One region of the Arthrobacter sp. 35/47 genome, then DNA from elsewhere that is predicted to be linked to it. Evidence: riboswitches for the same ligand, from Rfam matches in the RefSeq annotation. Region 1 holds a riboswitch; each other region holds the start of a gene.

What was found. Region 1 has a riboswitch for S-adenosylmethionine ahead of X803_RS20935 (rhodanese-like domain-containing protein). Riboswitches for the same ligand answer to the same signal wherever they lie in the genome.
Region 2: linked by a shared signal. The riboswitch ahead of X803_RS0115985 (aminotransferase class V-fold PLP-dependent enzyme) and the one ahead of X803_RS20935 (rhodanese-like domain-containing protein) in region 1 are both predicted to bind S-adenosylmethionine.
Region 3: linked by a shared signal. The riboswitch ahead of X803_RS0105820 (OsmC family protein) and the one ahead of X803_RS20935 (rhodanese-like domain-containing protein) in region 1 are both predicted to bind S-adenosylmethionine.

Annotation. Positions count from the first base shown of each region.
Region 1 is NZ_KI914586.1:101,186-107,655, reverse strand. It holds gene pabB (aminodeoxychorismate synthase component I) at 1-1,705, shown strand, start outside; gene X803_RS0104400 (aminodeoxychorismate lyase) at 1,775-2,629, shown strand; SAM riboswitch class IV at 2,744-2,869, shown strand; gene X803_RS20935 (rhodanese-like domain-containing protein) at 2,876-3,418, shown strand; gene X803_RS0104390 (O-succinylhomoserine sulfhydrylase) at 3,489-4,694, shown strand; gene X803_RS0104385 (multicopper oxidase family protein) at 4,875-6,470, shown strand, end outside.
Region 2 is NZ_KI914619.1:104,078-110,547, forward strand. It holds gene rsgA (ribosome small subunit-dependent GTPase A) at 1-277, shown strand, start outside; gene X803_RS0115970 (cold-shock protein) at 453-656, shown strand; gene hisN (histidinol-phosphatase) at 810-1,634, shown strand; SAM riboswitch class IV at 1,692-1,806, shown strand; gene X803_RS0115985 (aminotransferase class V-fold PLP-dependent enzyme) at 1,849-3,207, shown strand; gene X803_RS0115990 (class I SAM-dependent methyltransferase) at 3,306-4,088, shown strand; gene X803_RS22435 (hypothetical protein) at 4,151-4,315, opposite strand; gene X803_RS0116000 (metal ABC transporter substrate-binding protein) at 4,421-5,326, shown strand; gene X803_RS20660 (metal ABC transporter ATP-binding protein) at 5,323-6,117, shown strand; gene X803_RS0116010 (metal ABC transporter permease) at 6,118-6,470, shown strand, end outside.
Region 3 is NZ_KI914589.1:62,548-69,017, reverse strand. It holds gene X803_RS0105835 (four-carbon acid sugar kinase family protein) at 1-1,153, shown strand, start outside; gene X803_RS0105830 (NAD(P)-dependent oxidoreductase) at 1,193-2,095, shown strand; gene X803_RS0105825 (sodium:solute symporter family protein) at 2,118-3,791, opposite strand; gene X803_RS0105820 (OsmC family protein) at 3,758-4,171, opposite strand; SAM riboswitch class IV at 4,303-4,420, opposite strand; gene X803_RS0105815 (MarR family winged helix-turn-helix transcriptional regulator) at 4,560-5,057, opposite strand; gene X803_RS18105 (hypothetical protein) at 5,172-5,411, opposite strand; gene X803_RS0105805 (zinc-dependent alcohol dehydrogenase family protein) at 5,618-6,470, shown strand, end outside.

The sequences.
Region 1 (6,470 bases):
CGCCCGTGACCTCCTCGATGTGGTGATCTGGATCGACGCCGACGACGACCTGCGCCGGACCAGCGCCCTGGCCCGCGACGGCGACACCTACGCACCGTTCTGGCAGCGCTGGTCTGACCAGGAAGACAACTGGCTGGTGTCCGACCGGCCCGCCGATCACGCGGATCTCCTGGTGCAGGGCCATCGTGGGAATGCCGTTCCGGATCAGCTCCGCCGTGCGCTGACCGGCCTGCCGCAGTGCGAGTCTTTCATGTCAATGGAACGGGCCGCGCGGCGGGGGCTCACCCTTCAGGTCGAGATGCTCCGCGCCTTACCGGACGCTGAAGCGGTATTCCGCGAGCTCTACGCCGGCTCGGGGTCCGCCGCCTGGCTGGACAGCTCCGCCGCCGAAGATACCCAGGGCAGAAGCCGGTTTTCCATCCTCGCCGATGACGGTGGCCGGTACGGGCAGCTTGCCCAGCACTCCGGCGGGACTACCCTCGTCACCAGTGGCCCGGTTACTGCGCGGATCGCCGGCCCGTTCTTCCGCTGGCTTGACGGGGTCTGGGGCCGGCGTGCCGTCCGGTCGCCCGATATCTATCCCGGGCCGTTTGCCCTCGGCTGGCTCGGCTACCTGGGCTACGAACTGAAGCGCGAAACCGGCGGCCGCGCTGAGATGCCCTCCACGGTGCCGGATGCGTCCCTGCTCTTCGCCGGCCGCGCCGTTGTCCTTGATCACCGGGAGAAGCGCACCTACCTGCTTACCCTGCGCGACGGCTTCCGCGACGATGACGCCGATGCCTGGCTGGACCGTGCACGCGCCGTGATTCTGTCCGGCGGCCGTCCCGCTGCGCCGGCCGCTTCCCTGCCGGCCCCACGCTTCATAGCTCGGGATACGAGGGAGCAGTACCTGAGGAACATCCGTTCGGCAGCGGCCGAGATTGCGGACGGCAATTCCTACGAGGTCTGCCTGACCACAGCGCTGACGGCCCGCGAAGACACCGGGCTGGAGCCGCTCGAGGCCTACCTCGCCCTCCGCCGGTCCAATCCAGCGCCCTTTGCCCACTTCCTCGCGTTCCCAGGGCTTGCGGTTGCGAGCACCTCCCCGGAACGGTTCCTGCGGCTCGATTCGACCGGCGGAATGCGCGCCGAACCGATCAAGGGAACCCGGCGCCGGTCCCCGGACCCCGGCGAGGACGCCGCCCTGCAGGAAGACCTGCGCACCAGCACCAAGGACCGCGCGGAGAACATCATGATCGTGGATCTCCTGCGCAACGACCTCTCCCATCTGGCGGTACCCGGCACCGTGACGGTGAGCCGCCTGTGTGACATCGAAACGTACGCGACCGTCCATCAGATGGTGAGTACCATCGACGCCCGGCTACGCCCCGGGTCCTCCCGTGCCGAGGCCATTGCCGCCGCGTTCCCTGCCGGTTCGATGACCGGCGCTCCGAAAATCAGCACCATGGCGATCCTCGACCGGCTCGAGGGGGCGCCCCGCGGCATCTATTCCGGCGCGGCCGGCTACTTTTCGCTCGACGGGGCGGCGGACCTCGCCGTCGTCATCCGCACCCTCGTACTGGAGGACGACGACGGCGGCACCCTCCTCACGCTCGGCGTGGGCGGTGCGATCACCGCCGATTCCGATCCCGCTGACGAGTGGGAGGAGGTGCGGACAAAGGCTTTCGGCGTGCTGTCGGCCCTCGGAACGGCGTTCCCGGACTGACGTCCCAACCCCGCCCTCCCACGCCTCGCTTCGCTCACCGCGGGGCCCTCGGTCGCTAGGCTTGGGCGCATGACTGTTCTGGTGTTCCTGGATCCCGCCTACCCCGCCGGACGGATCGCTGATGCGTCCCAGCCCCAGCTCAAGGTCACGGACACGGGCGTCACGCGCGGAGACGGGATTTTCGAGACCATGCTCGCCGTCCGCGGCACACCCCGGAAGCTCCAGGCGCACCTGGCCCGGCTGGCGACGTCCGCCGAAGCGATGGAACTGGACGTCCCGGCGTCGGACGTCTGGGAACGTGCCATCGCCACCGCGCTGACGGAAACCGACGACGACGGCGACCTGGTGGTCAAGCTCGTGGCCACCCGCGGGGAAGAGGGAGCGGGCGCGACCGCCTGGGTGCTGGTCTCTCCCGTGCCCGAGGGCCTGCGTGGGCGGCGCCTGGCCGTGCTCCTGCTTGACCGCGGCTACGACAGTACGGTGGGACAGCGCGCGCCGTGGCTGCTGATGGGCGCAAAAACCCTCTCCTACGCCGTGAACATGGCAGCCCTGCGCCATGCGCGGTCCCACGGGGCGGACGACGTCATCTTCACCTCATCCGATGGGAAGGTGCTGGAGGGCCCTACGTCGACCGTCCTGATTGCCCGCGTCCGCAACGGCGTCAAGCACCTCATCACGCCGCAGCTGGAAAGCGGGATTCTGCCCGGCACCTCGCAGGGCGCACTGTTTGCTGCTGCCCGCAGCGCCGGCTGGGAACTCGGCTATGGACCGCTGGTGCCCCCGGATCTCTTCGCCTCCGACGGCGTCTGGCTGATTTCGAGCGTCCGTTTGCTCGCCGAGGTGGAGTCGATCGACGGCAAGCCCGTGACTGTCTCCCCGGAGCTTACGGCCGAGCTGGGTGCGCTCGTCGACTCAGTGTCCTAGGCACTTCGTCCCAGGCACTTCCGGGAGGACCAGGCGTTACCAGCTTCAGGCGTTACCGCAGGTTACGGCCCGGCGTGGCAACCGGGCCGCCGCCGGTGCTACGTTTCAGTCCGGAGTAACGAGCGCCAGCGCCAAGCCCTGACTTGCTGGCCGGCAACCCTCTTTCACGGCGGGGTGCCTCAGGTGACTACTCGGCACACCGATCAGGATCCACGATCACCAGCGTGCACAGCGTGAGGAGACACAGTGTCACAGCATTCCATTCCCCATTCCCAGCCTGCTGAGGGCTACGCCGGCAACATCACACCCCGCGAAGCGGTGGAGCGAGTGAGCAAGGGCGCCGTCCTCGTGGACGTCCGCACGGTGGAAGAGTGGCGCAGCGTCGGTGTCCCCGACCTCACCGACGCCGGCACGGTGCCGCTCTTCCTCGAATGGAACCGTTCCGACGGCTCCCGCAACGTCTCCTTCCTCAACCAGTTGAACGGCCTCAAGGGCAGGGAACTGCTGTTCCTGTGCCGCTCCGGCGTCCGTTCGGTTGCTGCCGCACAGAGCGCCGCGGCTGCCGGCCACACCGCGTTCAACGTGCTGCACGGTTTCGAAGCCGACGGCGGCTGGCGCTCCAGCGGCCTCGCCACCGCTGTGCACGCAGAAACCGCAGTGCACTCAGAAACCGCAGTGCACCCAGGAACCGCCACGGGCCCAGAAACCAGCGCTTCTGAAGCGAACCCAGGTACCGCCGGGCGCGGCTCTGACCAGCCGACGGACAGCCACGGCCACGCCGGTGAGTGAGCCGACGCCGTCGTCGTTCTCCCCGGCAACCGGCCGCGAACCCATCGCCGGCAACGGGGGGTACCCCCGCATTCAACGGCCGGACGACGACGTCGCCGGCTGGTCTCCGGACACGCTCGCGGTTCGCGGCGGGCTGGTGCGGTCGAACTTCGAGGAAACCTCCGAGGCTCTCTTTCTGAACTCGGGTTTTGTCTATTCCTCCGCGGCGGCGGCGGAGGCCGCGTTCACCGGGGACGTCGACCGGTTTGTCTACTCCCGGTACGGCAACCCAACGGTCGCCATGTTCCAGGAGCGCCTGCGGCTGCTGGAAGGGGCTGAAGCCTGCTTCGCCACCGCGAGCGGCATGTCCGCAGTCTTTACCGCGTTGGGTGCACTTCTGGCCGCCGGCGACCGGGTGGTCGCATCCCGGAGCCTGTTCGGTTCCTGCTTTGTGATCCTCAACGAAATCCTGCCGCGCTGGGGTGTGGAGACGGTCTTTGTGGACGGCTGGGACCTTGCGCAGTGGGAGGAGGCGCTCAGCGTCCCCACCACGGCTGTGTTCTTCGAGTCACCGTCCAACCCGATGCAGGAGATCGTGGACATCCGCGCGGTCGTGGAACTGGGCCACGCGGCCGGTGCGCAGGTTGTGGTCGACAATGTCTTCGCCACGCCGCTGCTGCAGCGGTGCACCGATCTGGGCGCCGACGTCGTCGTCTATTCCGGAACCAAGCACATGGACGGCCAGGGCAGGGTGCTGGGCGGAGCGATCCTCGGGCGCCGGGAATTCATCGAGGGCCCGGTCAAAACGCTCATGCGGCACACCGGCCCGGCTCTGTCCTCCTTCAACGCGTGGACCCTGCTCAAGGGGCTGGAGACCATGTCGCTGCGGGTGAACCACGCGTCCTCCTCGGCGCTGACGCTGGCCAGGTGGCTTGAGGCGCAGCCGGCGGTGAACTGGGTACGGTACCCGCTACTGGAATCGCACCCGCAGTTCGATCTTGCTGCCGCGCAGATGACCGCCGGGGGAACAGTGGTGACCTTCGAACTGGATGCGCCCGCGGACAGGGGCAAGGAACGCGCCTTCGCGCTCCTCGACGCCCTTGAGATCATCGACATCTCGAACAACCTGGGCGATTCGAAGACACTGATCACCCACCCCGCAACCACAACCCACCGCGCCATGGGCCAAGACGGGCGTGCGGCGATTGGCCTGTCCGACGGCGTCGTTCGGCTTTCGGTGGGCCTTGAGGATGTGAGCGACCTGCAGTCCGACCTCGGAAAGGCGCTTACTTCCTGACCCGTAGGAGGTTCCGGGGTTCCGTCGGGTAAGGAAAACGATCGTCCAAGGTTTCTCCAAGCACCCAGGAGCATCCTTGTCAGCTGAGACCACATCGAGAACGGAGTCTGGGGCAGGCGTCTGATACGCCTCCCGATGCGCGTCCCGCCAAGAGAAAATCTTTGGAAAGGGATGGCAGCAATGTCTATCAGCAGGCGCAATTTTCTTGCGATGGGTGGTTTCGGCGCGCTCGCCGCCGCAACTCTCACCGCTCCTCTCTCCTCCATCAGTGCCCAGTCCGCACCGGTTCTGGACGGCTCGAAACTGAAGCCGTACCTCCTTGCATTCACGCGGCCGCCGTTCCTGGCCCCGTACCGGACCGGCATCAATCCCCTCGACGGAAAGCCGCAGAATTTCTACCGGATCACGCAGCAGGCCGCAGTAGCGTCCCTGGTACCCGGGCTGAAAACCCGGATCCTCGGGTATAACGGGATCTTCCCCGGCCCCACCATCAGCATCAACCAGGGCACCCACGCCGTAGTGACCATGCGGAACCAACTTCCCCAGTCGCACCCGGACTTCGGCACACCGCTGGCGACCTCCACGCACCTCCACGGATCGGCATCGTTGCCCCAGTACGACGGCTATGCCTCCGACACCACGCTTCCCGGGTTCCGGAAGGACTACCTCTACCCCAATTTCCAGCCGGCCCGGACACTCTGGTACCACGACCACGGCGTCCACTACACGGCGCAGAACGCGTATTCCGGGCTGGTCGCGATGTACCAGATCCACGACCCGGTGGAGCGGGCGCTCCTCCCCCAGGGCGAGTTCGACGTGCCTCTCATGGTGAGCGACATCCAGCTCCGCGCGGACGGAAACCCCTACTACGATGACCGCGGGCACAGCGGTCTGTGGGGTGACATCAACCTGGTGAACGGGGTGCCCTGGCCTGTCATGAAGGTCAAGCGCCGGATCTACCGCTTCCGTGTGCTGGTCTGCGGAATCTCACGCGCTTTCAAATTCAGGCTCAGCACCGGAGAGCCGTTGACCGTTGTTGCGACCGACGGAGGGCTCACGCCCCGGGCGATTCCTGTGGGGCAGTACCGGCACGCGAATTCGGAGCGCTACGAGGTCCTGATCGACTTCTCCCGCTACCGCGCCGGCCAGCGGGTCGAGCTGCAGAACCTGCCGCTGGACAACAACACCGAGTACGGCAACACCAGGCGCGTCATGGCGTTCGACGTCACGGATGATGCGTTTGACCGGAATGATCCCACAGCGCTCAGGCTTCCCACCGTGCTCGCCAACAGCGAGCCCATGACCCTCACCCGTGCCATGGCGAAGACCACGCGCCGGCTCCGCGTCGAGCGCCAGAACGGGGAGTGGAAGATCAACGGGAAGAGCTGGGCGGATGTCATCGCCAGCAACTTCCAGTGGGCCGTGGCCAACCCCGGCGTGAACGACGTCGAGATCTGGGAGATCGAGAACAAGTCCGGCGGATGGTTCCATCCCCTGCACATCCACCTTGTTGACTTCCACATCATCAGCCGGAACGGACAGCGGGCGTTCAGCTACGAGGAGGGGCCCAAGGACGTCATGTATGTCGGCGAGAACGAGACGGTCCAGGCGATCATGCGCTTCACACCGCACAAGGGCCGCTACATGGTTCACTGCCACAACCTGCCCCACGAGGACCATGACATGATGCTGCAGTTCCGGGTTGGTCTGAAGGAGGGCGAGGCGGATCCCAATGATCCCATCACGTCCGCCCGCCCCGTCTGGGATGCCCCTGCC
Region 2 (6,470 bases), on a different contig from region 1:
CACGTGGATCATCGACACGCCGGGAATTCGTTCATTCGGCCTTGCCCATGTGGATGCTGACCGCATCCTCGCTGCCTTTCCCGACCTCGCGCCCGGCACCGAGCAGTGCGAACGAGGGTGCAGGCATGATGACAGCGCGGTCAACTGCGGACTGGACGACTGGGTGGAATCCGGGCACGCCGGCGAGTCCGGGCCGGTGCGGCTTTCCTCCCTGCGACGGCTCCTTGGCGCAGGCATCGAAACGCCGCAGGGGTCGAAGGAATTGGGACAGCAGTAGCCGGTGCACCCGTACCGGCCCGCAGCCTGCTAGACTGAATCCAGTTGTTGTGTTGCGCACGAATATTTAGCCTTGATTTCTCTACGGAGTTCGAAAGCTTTTTTTGCAGGCGAGATGAACACCGCGACGGGAACCCCGAAGTACGGGGGGATCCTACACTCAAGGAATGAATAAAATGGCAACAGGTACAGTCAAGTGGTTTAACGCTGAAAAGGGCTTTGGATTCATCGCTCCTGATGACGGCGGCGCTGACGTCTTCGCTCACTTCTCCGCAATCAACTCCGGCGGCTTCCGCTCGCTCGAGGAGAACCAGAAGGTCAGCTTCGAGACCACCCAGGGACCCAAGGGTCCCCAGGCTGAGAACATCTCCGTTCTCTAACTCTTAGTTTTCAAGGAAAGGGACACCGGCTGACGGCCGGTGTCCCTTTCCTGCGTTAACCGTGCCCGCCGCCGGAGGGCACCACGCATACATTGGGCACGTTCGGCCCGGGCCTCCCGCACCCGCGCGTGCAGAGGATATAGGTTGAAGAGTATGAACCTCCAGAGCTACAACGATGACCTGCGCCTTGCCCATGTGATGGCCGACTCCGTGGACGACCAGACCATGTCCAGGTTCAAGGCACTGGATCTGGCGGTTGAGACCAAGCCGGACTTCACACCGGTCACGGACGCGGACAAGTCAGCCGAAGAGGCCATCCGCGGACAGCTCTCCCGCGCCCGTCCCAGGGACGCGGTGCTAGGCGAGGAGTTCGGCAGCAGCGGTGCGGGCTCCCGCCGCTGGATCATTGATCCGATTGACGGCACCAAGAACTTTGTCCGAGGCGTTCCCGTGTGGGCGACACTCATTGCGCTGGTCGATGAGGGGCGCCCCGTCGTCGGGGTGGTCAGTGCTCCCGCTCTCGGCAAGCGCTGGTGGGCGGCGACCGGCACGGGTGCGTTCATGGGCAAGTCGCTGGCCGCGGCAACCCGGCTGCGGGTCTCGAGCGTGTCCCGCCTGGAAGACGCCTCCCTCTCCTACTCGAGCCTCTCAGGGTGGAAGCAGCGCGGAAATCTCGACGAGTTCATGTCGCTGACCGAGTCAGTCTGGCGCACGCGGGCATACGGCGACTTCTGGTCCTACTGCCTGGTGGCCGAGGGAGCCGTGGACATCGCCTGCGAGCCGGAACTCAATCTGTATGACATGGCAGCGCTGGTCCCCATCGTCACCGAAGCCGGCGGCCGGTTCACCTCGCTTGAAGGTGCCGACGGACCGTTCGGCGGAAACGCGCTCGCCACCAACAGCATCCTGCACAGCGATGTGCTGAAGACGCTCAACCCCTCACTGGATGACCTGCTCCAGGAGGGTGCCGGCGCCTGAGCCGGCCGCGTAACAAAGCGCGCGGATGCCTCCGGTCTGTCCTATTCTGGATTCCTAGGTCACGAGTGCCAGCGTTAAACCCCGGTTTGCTGGCCGGCAACCCTCCTTCCGCGGTGGGGTGCCCCGGGTGACGACCAGGCCGGATCAGAATGTGGTTCGGCAAGCGCGGGACCTCCCTTTGCAGGTCCCTTGAGACCACTGTGGGGTTACATCCGTGAGCAATGCCATCCTGGAAACCATTCAGGACCTTTCCGAATCGCCGTTGGCGGACGTTCTTGGCGCCGACCTGCAGTCGCCGCTGATCGACGGCACGCCGGTACGGTACGTGAATCTGGACTATGCAGCATCGACGCCGGCGCTGGCACAGGTCAGCGATTATCTGCAGAGCGTCCTGCCCTACTACGCAAGCGTCCACCGCGGTGCTGGGTATGCGTCACAGATCTCGACTTCCCTGTATGAGAACGCGCGGCGGATTGTCCGGGCCTTCGTCGGGGGCAGGGAGGATGACGCGGTCATCTTCACCCGCAACACCACCGATTCCCTCAACCTCCTGGCGGGCTGCCTGCCGGAGGACGGCGAGGTGCTCTACCTCGACCTGGAGCACCACGCCAACCTGCTGCCCTGGCTTGACCGCCCCCACCGCGGGCTCGTCGCAGCAGACACCGTCGAGGCCACCCTTGCCGCCGTGGAGGAGGAACTCGCCTCCGGGGGGATCAGCCTGCTCGCGGTCACCGGTGCCTCGAATGTGACAGGCGAGGTGCTGCCGATCGCACGGTTCGCCTCCGCCGCCCACGCCCACGGTGCACGGATCGTCGTCGACGCCGCCCAGCTGGCGCCGCACCGGCGGCTTGACCTCGTGCGGGACGGCATTGACTACGTCGCCTTCTCCGGGCACAAGCTGTATGCGCCGTTCGGCGCGGGCGTACTGGTGGGAAGGCCGGACTGGCTCGACGCGGGCACCCCGCATCTCGCAGGCGGCGGCGCGGTGAAGACGGTGAAGGTTGATTCGGTGTCCTGGGCCACCGGTCCGGCACGCCATGAGGGCGGCTCGCCGAACGTCCTGGGTGCCGCAGCGCTGGCGCATGCGACGGAAGTTCTTGCTGCTTTGGACGCAAAGGACTGGCTGGAGCACGAATCACTACTGCGCACCTCCCTCGTCGAGGGGCTCGCGGCGCTTCCAGGTGTCACCGTCCACCGCATCTTCACGGACAGCACCGACGCGATCGGTGTGGTGAACTTTTCGGTCCACGGTTACGACGCCGGCCTCGTCGCTGCGTATCTGTCCGCCGAGCATGGCGTGGGACTCAGAGACGGGAAGTTCTGCGCCCATCCTCTGTTGAAGCGCCTGGGACTGCCCTCCGGATCGTTGCGGGCGAGTTTTGGTCTCGGCTCGCGCCAGGACGACGTCGGCCGGCTGCTGACCGGCCTCACCTCCCTTCTCCGGAACGGTCTGGGAACCGATTATGTGGTGGACGCAGGGCGCTGGGTGCCCGCCGTCGAGACCCGTTCCTTTCCGGAATGGGCGCCACCCACCCCGGGCACCGCGGGGGCCGCTCCGTGCGTCACCGACTGACTGCCCCCGGCCGGCCGTCAGTGCTGCCGGCGGCGCTGCTGTGGGAAAACGGATGATTTAATTGACGGGTTCCTATTAGTCCGGCCAGGAGTTGTGCCATGGGTCCCGGGGGTCCCCGCCTCGCAGAGCACCGCCGTCGTGAGTTGGCGCGGGGCTACCTGCAGGAGAGCGAGCGCTACGAGCGGGTCCGCCCGGGGTACCCGGCGGAAAGCGTGGAGTGGCTGGTGCCGGCGGGCGCGCAGCGCGCGGCCGACATCGGCGCGGGCACCGGTAAATTCACCCGCGAACTTGTCCGCCGCTGCCCCGAGGTAACGGCCGTGGACCCGTCGGAGGACATGCTGTCGGTGCTCGGACACCATCTTCCGCAGGTGCGGCGGGTGCAGGGTACGGCTGAGGCATCCCGGCTGGGCACCTCGAGCGTCGATGTGGTCACCATCGCCCAGGCATGGCACTGGTGTGACCCGGTATCGGCGAGCGCTGAAGCTGCGCGTATTCTCCGACCCGACGGTGTTTTCGGTCTGATCTGGAACCAGCTGGACGTGGGCGTGCCGTGGGTGCACCGGTTGTCACGCATCATGCACGCCGGGGACGTCTTCCGGCCGTCCTACCGCCCGGAGTTCGGTCCCTTCTTTTCGACGCCGGAGTCCTCGGTAGTCGCCTGGACACAGACCCTTCCGGTCGGAGATGTCATTGAGCTCGCCCGTTCTCGAAGCTACTACCAGAACGCTTCCGCCCGCGTACGCGCCAGGGTGGAGGCAAACCTGTCCTGGTATCTCCACGACCACCTCGGACACGCGGAGGACGCGATTCTCCAGCTGCCCTATCTCACCTATTCATGGCGTGCCGTCAGAGCCGGTGGTGAGTGCCCGGCGGGCGTCTGACCTTCCGCTTTTCCTGCCCGAAGCCGATTCAGATCGGGAGTCTGACTACAGCCGGAGCCTGACTATCCGGACGAGGAACGTCCGGAGGACCCTGCGTCCACGTCGGAGCCCTCGGCCGGATCCTGGGAGTGCGTCCCGGTATCCGAGGGATCCTGCGACCTGTCACCTTCGGCAGGCTGTTCCGAGTGCTCGCGCGGCTCTTCCTCGGCCTGGGGGTTCTCGCTCATGGTAAATCCTCCTGTTGATCGTTCCCAGATCCAACCATGCACGCCACGGCACGCTGTGTCGAGGGCGTCGCTGGAATCCCGGTGCGGTATGGGTTAGATTTAGGCATGCCGAAATTTTGGGTTCCGGTTTACCTCATCTGCCTGTCCATGCTGTCCGGGTGCGGTATCCAGACAGATCGCACAGCAGCCGAGGCGGATCCCCGCCCGGTTGTCCTCACCACGTTCTCGGTCCTTGCGGACCTCACCCGTTCCGTGGCCGGGGAACACATCCGCGTCGAGTCCATCACCAAGGTCGGGACGGAAATCCACGGCTATGAGCCGACGCCCTCCGACCTCATCAACGCACAGGACGCAGACCTGATCCTTGACAACGGGCTGGGCCTGGAACGCTGGTTTGAGCGGTTTGTGCTCTCTGTGGACGCTCCCCACGTTGTGCTCTCGGAGGGCGTCGATCCGGTCGACATCAGGTCCGGGAACTATGCGGGACTCCCCAACCCCCACGCCTGGATGTCGCCCAAGGCGGCACAGATCTATGTGGAGAACATCGTGGTAGCGCTATCGGACCTTGATCCGGAACACGCCGGTGATTACGCAGCGAACGGGAAGGAACTGAAGCAGGAACTCGAAGCCCTGCTGACTGATCTGCAGGGCGCTTTCGAGGCAGACGCGGCTACCCCGGCGCTCGTGACGTGCGAGGGAGCCTTTTCCTACCTCGCCCGCGATGCCGGACTGGAGGAAGCGTTCATCTGGCCGGTCAACTCCGACAATGAGGGCACACCCCGGCAGATCCTGGACGTGATCGCCTTCGTCGAGGAACACGAAGTGCCCACCGTGTTCTGTGAATCGACCGTGAACCCGTCGGCGCAGGAACAGGTGGCGCGCAGCACCGGTGCGGCGCTGGCCGGTCCGCTCTACGTGGATTCCCTGTCGGAGGCTGACGGACCGGTCCCCACCTTCCTCGATCTCCTGCGGCACGACATCAACCTCATCGTCGAAGGATTGACACCATGAACCAGACCTCCCTGAACCCTACCGAGCCGGCGATCGTCGTCGACCGGCTCAGCGTGCACTACGGCGATGTGACCGCGCTGGACAGTGTGAGCGTCACGGTCAACCGCGGACAGATCTGCGGGCTGATCGGTGTGAACGGGTCCGGCAAGTCAACGCTCTTCAAGTGCCTCATGGGGCTGGTTAATGCCCAGCAGGGCTCCCTTGCGCTCTTCGGGCGGAGCTCGACGGCCGCGAGGAAAGGCCGGCTGGTGGCGTACGTGCCGCAGTCCGAGGACGTGGACTGGAACTTTCCGGTGTCCGTCGGGGACGTCGTCCTGATGGGACGGTACGCGCACATGGGGCCGCTGCGGCATCCGTCACGGGCTGACCGCGCTGCCGTGGACCATGCGCTGGAGCGGGTGGGCCTCACCATGCTGCGTAACCGGCCGATCGGGGAGCTGTCCGGCGGACAGAAGAAACGCACCTTCGTTGCCCGCGGCATCGCGCAGGAAGCCCAGCTCCTGCTCCTGGATGAACCGTTTGCGGGCGTGGACAAGGTCAGCGAAGCCACCATCGTCGAGCTGCTCCACGAGCTGAAGGGTGAGGGCCGCACCGTCCTGGTATCCACCCATGACCTCGCCGGCCTCCCCCAGCTCTGCGACAGCGCCATCCTCCTGCACCAGCGCATCCTCGCCGAGGGAACACCGGCGAAGGTCCTGACCCACGAAAACCTGGCGCGGGCCTTCGGTCCCGGAAGTCCGCCCGTGCCTGTCACTACACCCTCCGCCACTCCGATCGCACCGGGAGCGTAAATGGACCCCGCAGCATTCCTCCTCGAACCACTGCAGTACGGCTTCCTGACCCGGGCGCTGTTGGTTACCCTGGCGGCCGCCGTCGTCGCTTCCGTCCTGTCGTGCTGGCTCATACTGATGGGCTGGTCGCTCATGGGAGATGCCGTCTCCCATGCAGTGCTGCCGGGGGTTGCGCTCGCCTACATTGTGGGAGTTCCGTTCTCGATCGGTGCCTTCATCTTCGGCGCCGGAGCGGTGGCCCTGATCGGCGCGGTGAAGTCGACCACCAAGCTCAAGTCCGACACCGTGATCGGAGTGGTTTTCACGGCCCTCTTCGCTGTGGGCCTGGCCATCATCTCGCGAACCCCCTCACA
Region 3 (6,470 bases), on a different contig from region 1:
CTCGGACCTGCAGGTCAGCTTCGTCAGCCGCAGCGACTCCACCCTCCGCGGGCATTTCCCCCTTGAGCCGGACGTCATCGCCGCCACGGTCGCCGAGGCCTCCGGCGAGGCCACCGACGGCGTGGTCATCATTCCGGCGTTCCCCGACGCCGGCCGCGTCACCATCGGCGGCGTCCACTACATGCGCGGCACCGCCGATGAGCTGATCCCCGTCGCGGAGACCGAGTTCGCGAAGGACGCCAGCTTCGGCTTCAGCAACTCCGCATTGCCGAAGTATGTGGAGGAGAAGTCGGGCGGACGCTTTCCCGCCGACAGCGTGATCGTGCTCGATCTGAACATCATCCGCGCCGGCAGCCAGGCCAACGACCCGGCGGTGTCCGCCACCGCCATTGCCGACGCGATCGGCGCCGCCACGGACTCCACCCCGATCGTCGCCGACATTGTCACCGAGAATGACCTGCGCGCGCTCTCCCTGGGGCTGGCTGAAGCTGAACGCCGCGGCAAGCGCCTGCTGTACCGCGTGGGCCCGCCCTTCATGCGCGGCCGGATCGGGCAGGACGTCCGCAAACCGCTGACCAGTGAGGAGGCGTTCCCCGGCGGCACAAACCCCAGCACCGCCGGCGGTCTCATCGTCGTCGGCTCGCATGTGGGGGTCACCACCCGGCAGCTGAACGTCCTGACCAGCGAACACAGTTCGGCGCGCATCATCGAAATCGATGTCGAGCGCCTGCTCACCGAAGGTGCCGAGAGCTACCTCGATGAAGTGGTCCGCGATGTCACCACCGCACTCGACGGCGCGGACGTTATTGTCCACACCAGCCGTCTTCTGGTCCGCACCGATGACCCGGCGGAAAGCCTGCGCATCGCGCGGACTGTCTCTGCCGCCGTCGTCGACGTCGTCAACCGGACGCTGAAAGCGTTCCCGCCCCGGTTTGTCATCGCGAAGGGCGGTATCACCTCATCCGACGTCGCAGCGCATGGGCTGGAGATCCGCCACGCCATTGTGCGCGGGCCCATGCTGCCCGGGATCGTTTCGCTGTGGGCTCCGGTCGACGGCCCCGCCAAAGGCATTCCCTACATCGTCTTCGCGGGCAACGTCGGCGACGACCGCTCGCTCGCCGACGTCACCCGCAAGCTCAGCACCACCTTCTGATCCGCGCCCCTGCTTCCACACGTTTCAACGGAGATTCCCATGAGCACTACTGATTACCAGGTCACCGTCCTCGGACTCGGCGCGATGGGCCTGCCCATGGCCACGCGTCTCGCCACCCAGCTGGCCGTCCACGGCTTCGACATCGCCGAAGAGCGGCTTACGCTGGCGAACGACGCCGGTGTCCGCACCTTCACCTCGGGCCGCGATGCCACCCACGGCGCCGACGCACTCCTGCTGGCGGTACGCAACGGCGAGCAACTCACCGACGTCCTGTTCGGCGAGAACGGCGTGGCCGCAGCGCTGAAGCCCGGCGCCGTCGTCATCCTGACCAGCACCGTCGGAACCGAAGCGATCGCCGACACTGTCGCGCGCCTCGCTGAATTCGGGGTTGAGCTGGTCGATGCACCGCTCTCGGGTGGGCCCAAGCGGGCCGGGGAGGGTGACCTGCTCATTGTGGTGGGCGCTGTTCCCTCCGCGGTGGAGGCTGCCCGCCCGGTCCTGGAGCTGCTGGCATCCACGCTGAGCATCGTCGGGGACAAGCCCGGTGACGGGCAGGCGCTCAAGACCGTCAACCAGCTGCTGTGCGGAGTGCACATCGCCGCCGCTGCCGAAGCAATGGCGCTGGCCGACGCGCTCGGCCTCGACCAGCAGAAGACCCTCGCCGCCCTCGAGGCCGGTGCCGCCGGTTCCTTCATGCTCTCCAACCGCGGGCCGCGGATCCTTGAGGCGTACAGCGAGGACGGCGCCGAGGTGCTCAGCCGGCTGGACATCTTCGTCAAGGACATGGGGATTGTCGGCAAAGCAACCCGGGGAGCCGGCCTGGCAACGCCGGTCGCTGCCGCCGCTGAACAGCTGTACCTTCTCGGCCAGGCCCAGGGCCTCGCCGCTGCGGATGATTCCGCCGTCATCCGCGTCGTCGCGCCCACCAGGCGCACTGCCTGATATCACGGGCGGGTTGGCGGGGTCAGTCCAGTGAAGCCACGCGCTCGTCCTGACCGCGGAGAACCGACGCTTCCAAGGCCCCTTGCCCGCTCGCCGGTACAGCCAGAAGGAACGCTGCGGCTGCACCGGCTGTGGTGACACAGAAGATGGCCAGCCCGGTGAAGCCCAACGGATGCATCACATTCCAGAAGCCAGCGGCAACAATGGCGAGAGCTGTGCCTGTTGCCAGCGCGGCGTACCCCTGAAGTTCCCGTTTGCGGCTGCGGGTCCGCTGCCACTGCGCGGTGAGCAGTGTCAGAATCACCAGTGTGAGCACATTGGCGGACATGCCTACCCATACGGGGTGTATCCCGTAGAGAAAGCTCGACGGCGACCAATCGCTGAAGTGGTACCACGACAGACCGGTGGTGAAGCCGACAAGCATTGCCGCATAGGCCGCGCCCCGAGTTGCCAGCGGCCAGAACAGCACCGCGAGCACGGGTGCAAGCGTTGCCCCATTTCGTAGAGTCCACGCCAGCACGTTCCACCATGCAGATTCCTCAGAGCGCAGGAACGCGAAAATGATCATCAGGACGGTCAACAGGACCAGTGCCCAGCGGGTATACCGCACGAGGTCGTCCTCGGTGGCTTGCGGCCTGAGGGCCCGCCCCACGTCACGCCCGAGGCTGGTGGCTCCGGAGAACTGGCATGGAGCTGCCCATCCGAGTGCGCACGCCCACACGCCGAGAAAGAAGACACCGGCAAGCGGAGCCGGTAGTACCTCGGCTATATAGAGGGGAACTGCCACGAGACCAAGGTCCTGGGCGGGCACTATTACTGCTGCCGCCACGCCGAGCAGCGTGCCAATGAGGATGAAGGGTATTCCGAGTCCAGCCGCATACAGCATGCCCCGGCGGCCGTCTTCAGGCGTGCGGCAGGACATGGTCATCTGGAACGCAGCCTGGGCAAGGAGGACATTGACTATGAAAGTGCCGAACCAGGCAACGATGAGGGTCAATCCGGCGTTGCCCAGCTGGAACATTTCCGGCCGCTCCCCAGCAAGCCGGCCCAGACCATCAAAGCCTGGATTGATGAAGAATGCGGCTAGCCCCACGGCCAGCATGGCGACAAAAACCATGCAGTTGGCTTTCTGGGTCAGCGCCACCGCCCGCATGCCGCCTGCGGACAGGAAGATCAGGAGAAGCAGTGCCGTCACCACGATGGAAGTCTCGATGGACAGCGCCGTGAACGCATGCAGGGCGGAAGCGAAAGCTATGGCCGTTGCCACCGACCACATGGGAAAGGTGAACGCCGTGATGGTTCCGGCGATGGCCTGGGCCGTGCGGCCAAAACGCTCCCCAATCATTCCGGTGACGGTGACCACCAACCGCTTGCGCAAGGGCTTTACCAGGATGAGCGCGATCAGCAGCACCTGTACTGTTTCGGCTACGCCGTACCATATCGCTGAAATGCCGGTCCGGTAACTGAGTTCGAGAATGGCGATGTAAGAGGACCCCGAAAACAGTCCCGTGATGCAGAATGCGACAGTCCAGGGGCCGAACGTCCTGCTTCCGACGAAAAACCCTTCCCCGCGGTCGGCCCGTTTGTGCGCGGTTCTGCTGGCCAGGGCAAGCGCCACCGTATAAACGAAGGCGAGCCCCAGGGTCCAGGCCCCTGCGGCCGTCACTTCGCCGTCCCGTGCGCGCCAATGTTCCACTCGACGGTGAAAGCGACTCCGGCGTCCCGGAGCAGGTTGATGGCCGGGCAACGCTTTTCCACCTGGCTCGTGAACGCTTCCAGCCGATCCTCGGGAATTGCGGCCTGGAGGTTGACTGTGAGGGTGAAGTCCTTGAAATGGGGCGAGACGTCCGCGGTTCCTTGGAACCCACGTACATCCTGGTGCGCATGGGAGAAGGTTTCGACGGATTCGACAGCGAACCCTTGCTCATTGGCTACGGTTTCGATCACCACTGTGACGCAACCATTCACAGCACCAACCACGTATTGCATGGGTGTGGGAGACGCATCGGTACCGCCGATCGGAACCGGCTCATCCGTGCGGAAGATAAAGCCGCGTGATTCGATCCGCGTAATCATGGAGCCTTCCCAGACTCCTGTGGCTCGTACACTTTTCAGCCATGCGGCGTCAGCGGTCAAGCCATGCACTGGCGCGTGAAGGGAATCGGTCACGAACTACTCCTGTACCTCACAGGGCGTTCCACGTGGAGACGCCGTACTTGCCGGCACGGGGTCCTCCATGCGGCCTAATCATCACCTGGAGCACCCCGCTACGACATAGAGGGTTGCTGTCCAGCCGGCCAGGGCTTGTGGCTGGAGCTCATGATTGGGCCCAAATTTATCCCAGGCGGTACGCCCGGCCAAACCACGACGACGTCAGGTTACGACGGGGCGGCAACCAAGCGTTGGCCGTTATCGCGCAGTTCTGGACCGTTCAGGGTCATATCCGCCGAAGAAGTACGTGGGCTCAGCCCGTCGCCGACGACCGGGAGCCGTCTTCCTGGGTGCTGATCTTCGGCACTAGCTTCAAGGGCGTGCGTTTCTGGTCGGCCTCGGTGTCGAGGCCGAGCGCCCTTATGCGACTGATGAGTTCAGCGCGAAGCTGTTCATCTGAACCAAGAGTGCGCTCCTGCTCCTCTTCGATCGCGTCAGCGCGGTCCAGCAGCTTCCGCCCCTCCTGGGTGATTCGCAATTGAACGCTCCCCTGGTCACGCGCCCTACCGCTCTGCACTATCAGGCCGCTGTGCTCAAGGCGCTCGATCAGCTTCGCCAGCGTCTCCGGCCGCACCCGAAGCTTCTGTCCGATCTCGGACCGGCTCGCCGCCAACCCCTGGGACAGGACGCGAAGGACCGCCATACCTGCGGGCGTGATATCCAGGCTCCGGAAGAGATCGGTCGAGGTGTTTTCAGTTAATCGGGCGGCGGTATTCAGTAACCGATTGGTTGGCCATTGGGCTAAATCCATAATCATCCCTACTGCCGCGTATAAGCGGCACCGCTATTTGTCCAGGGCTGCTGTCGGGGGTGACCGAGATGAAGAGGCTTTCAGCTATTCACTGAGTGCGCGGTTACCCCGCTGTCAGGAGGCCTGGTAGCGCACTCCAGCCGAGCGGAAAAGCCCACCGTTCTCGCGGCGATCCAGCTCGGCCTTCACCTCGTCAAGGCGCACTTCTGTCTCCCACGAGAACCATCCGTTGGAGTATTCCGCGTCCATCTGGCGCCTCAACCTGCTGTGCACAACGTGCAAGGCCTCGTCCTCCAATGCCTCCAGATCCTCTGGCATGGGGGTGCCCGGCGTCAACCTGAATTTGCTATTCATTACAACTCCTCCACTGACACAAGCCGCCTTCAAGGAATTTGAAGCTTACCGAAAACCGGAAGCAATGCAATCTTCGCCAAGGCAATCACATTCCAATTAAGAGGGCCGCTGCGGTGCCTTCGGCTCGCTGCCGCACACCTCGTGGTTCGTTCCGGAGTACGTCCTGCGTACGTCCCCGTCGCGCTGCGGCGGATTAGACTCCAGCAATGCGCGCAGTAGTTTTCGATCAGGTCCAGGGAACGCCCGGAGTCCGCGAGGTACCAACGCCCACGGCACCCCCGGGCGGCGTCGTCGTCAAGGTTCTGGCCACCGGACTGTGCCGCAGTGACTGGCACGCCTGGGCAGGCCACGAGAACATCACTTTCCCGCACGTGCCCGGCCACGAACTTGCCGGCGTCATCACGGAGGTGGGTGCCGGCGTCGTTTCCTGGCGGGAGGGTGACCGCGTAACTGTCCCCTTTGTCTGCGGCTGCGGCCGGTGTGACTGGTGCCTGTCGGGGAACGCGCAAGTGTGCCCCGATCAGGAGCAGCCGGGCTTCACGCACTGGGGCTCGTTCGCTGAGTACGTTGCCCTGCACGCTGCGGACACCAATCTGGTGGCGATCCCGGAGCGGGTGGATTTCGCGACAGCGGCGAGCCTCGGCTGCCGCTTTGCCACGGCGTACCGCGCATTGGTGGGCCGCGCCCGGGTCACGAGGGACGAGTGGGTGACCGTCGTCGGAGCCGGCGGGGTAGGACTGAGCGCGGTGATGATTGCCCGCGCGCTGGGTGCCCGGGTGATCGCGGTGGACCGGAACAGGGAGGCCCTCGAGGTCGCGTCGAGGCTTGGCGCGGAACATACCCTCATGGCCGACGGCGCTGACATCCCTGCCGCCGTGATGGACCTTACCGGCGGCGGCAGCCAGGTAGCCGTCGACGCCGTCGGCAGCGAGCAGACCTGCGCCGACGCCGTCCTGAGTCTCCGACGCCGTGGCCGGCATGTTCAAATTGGGCTGCTGCCACCCGTCAACGGGAACCCCCGGGTACCCATGGCACGGGTGATCGCCTGGGAACTGGACC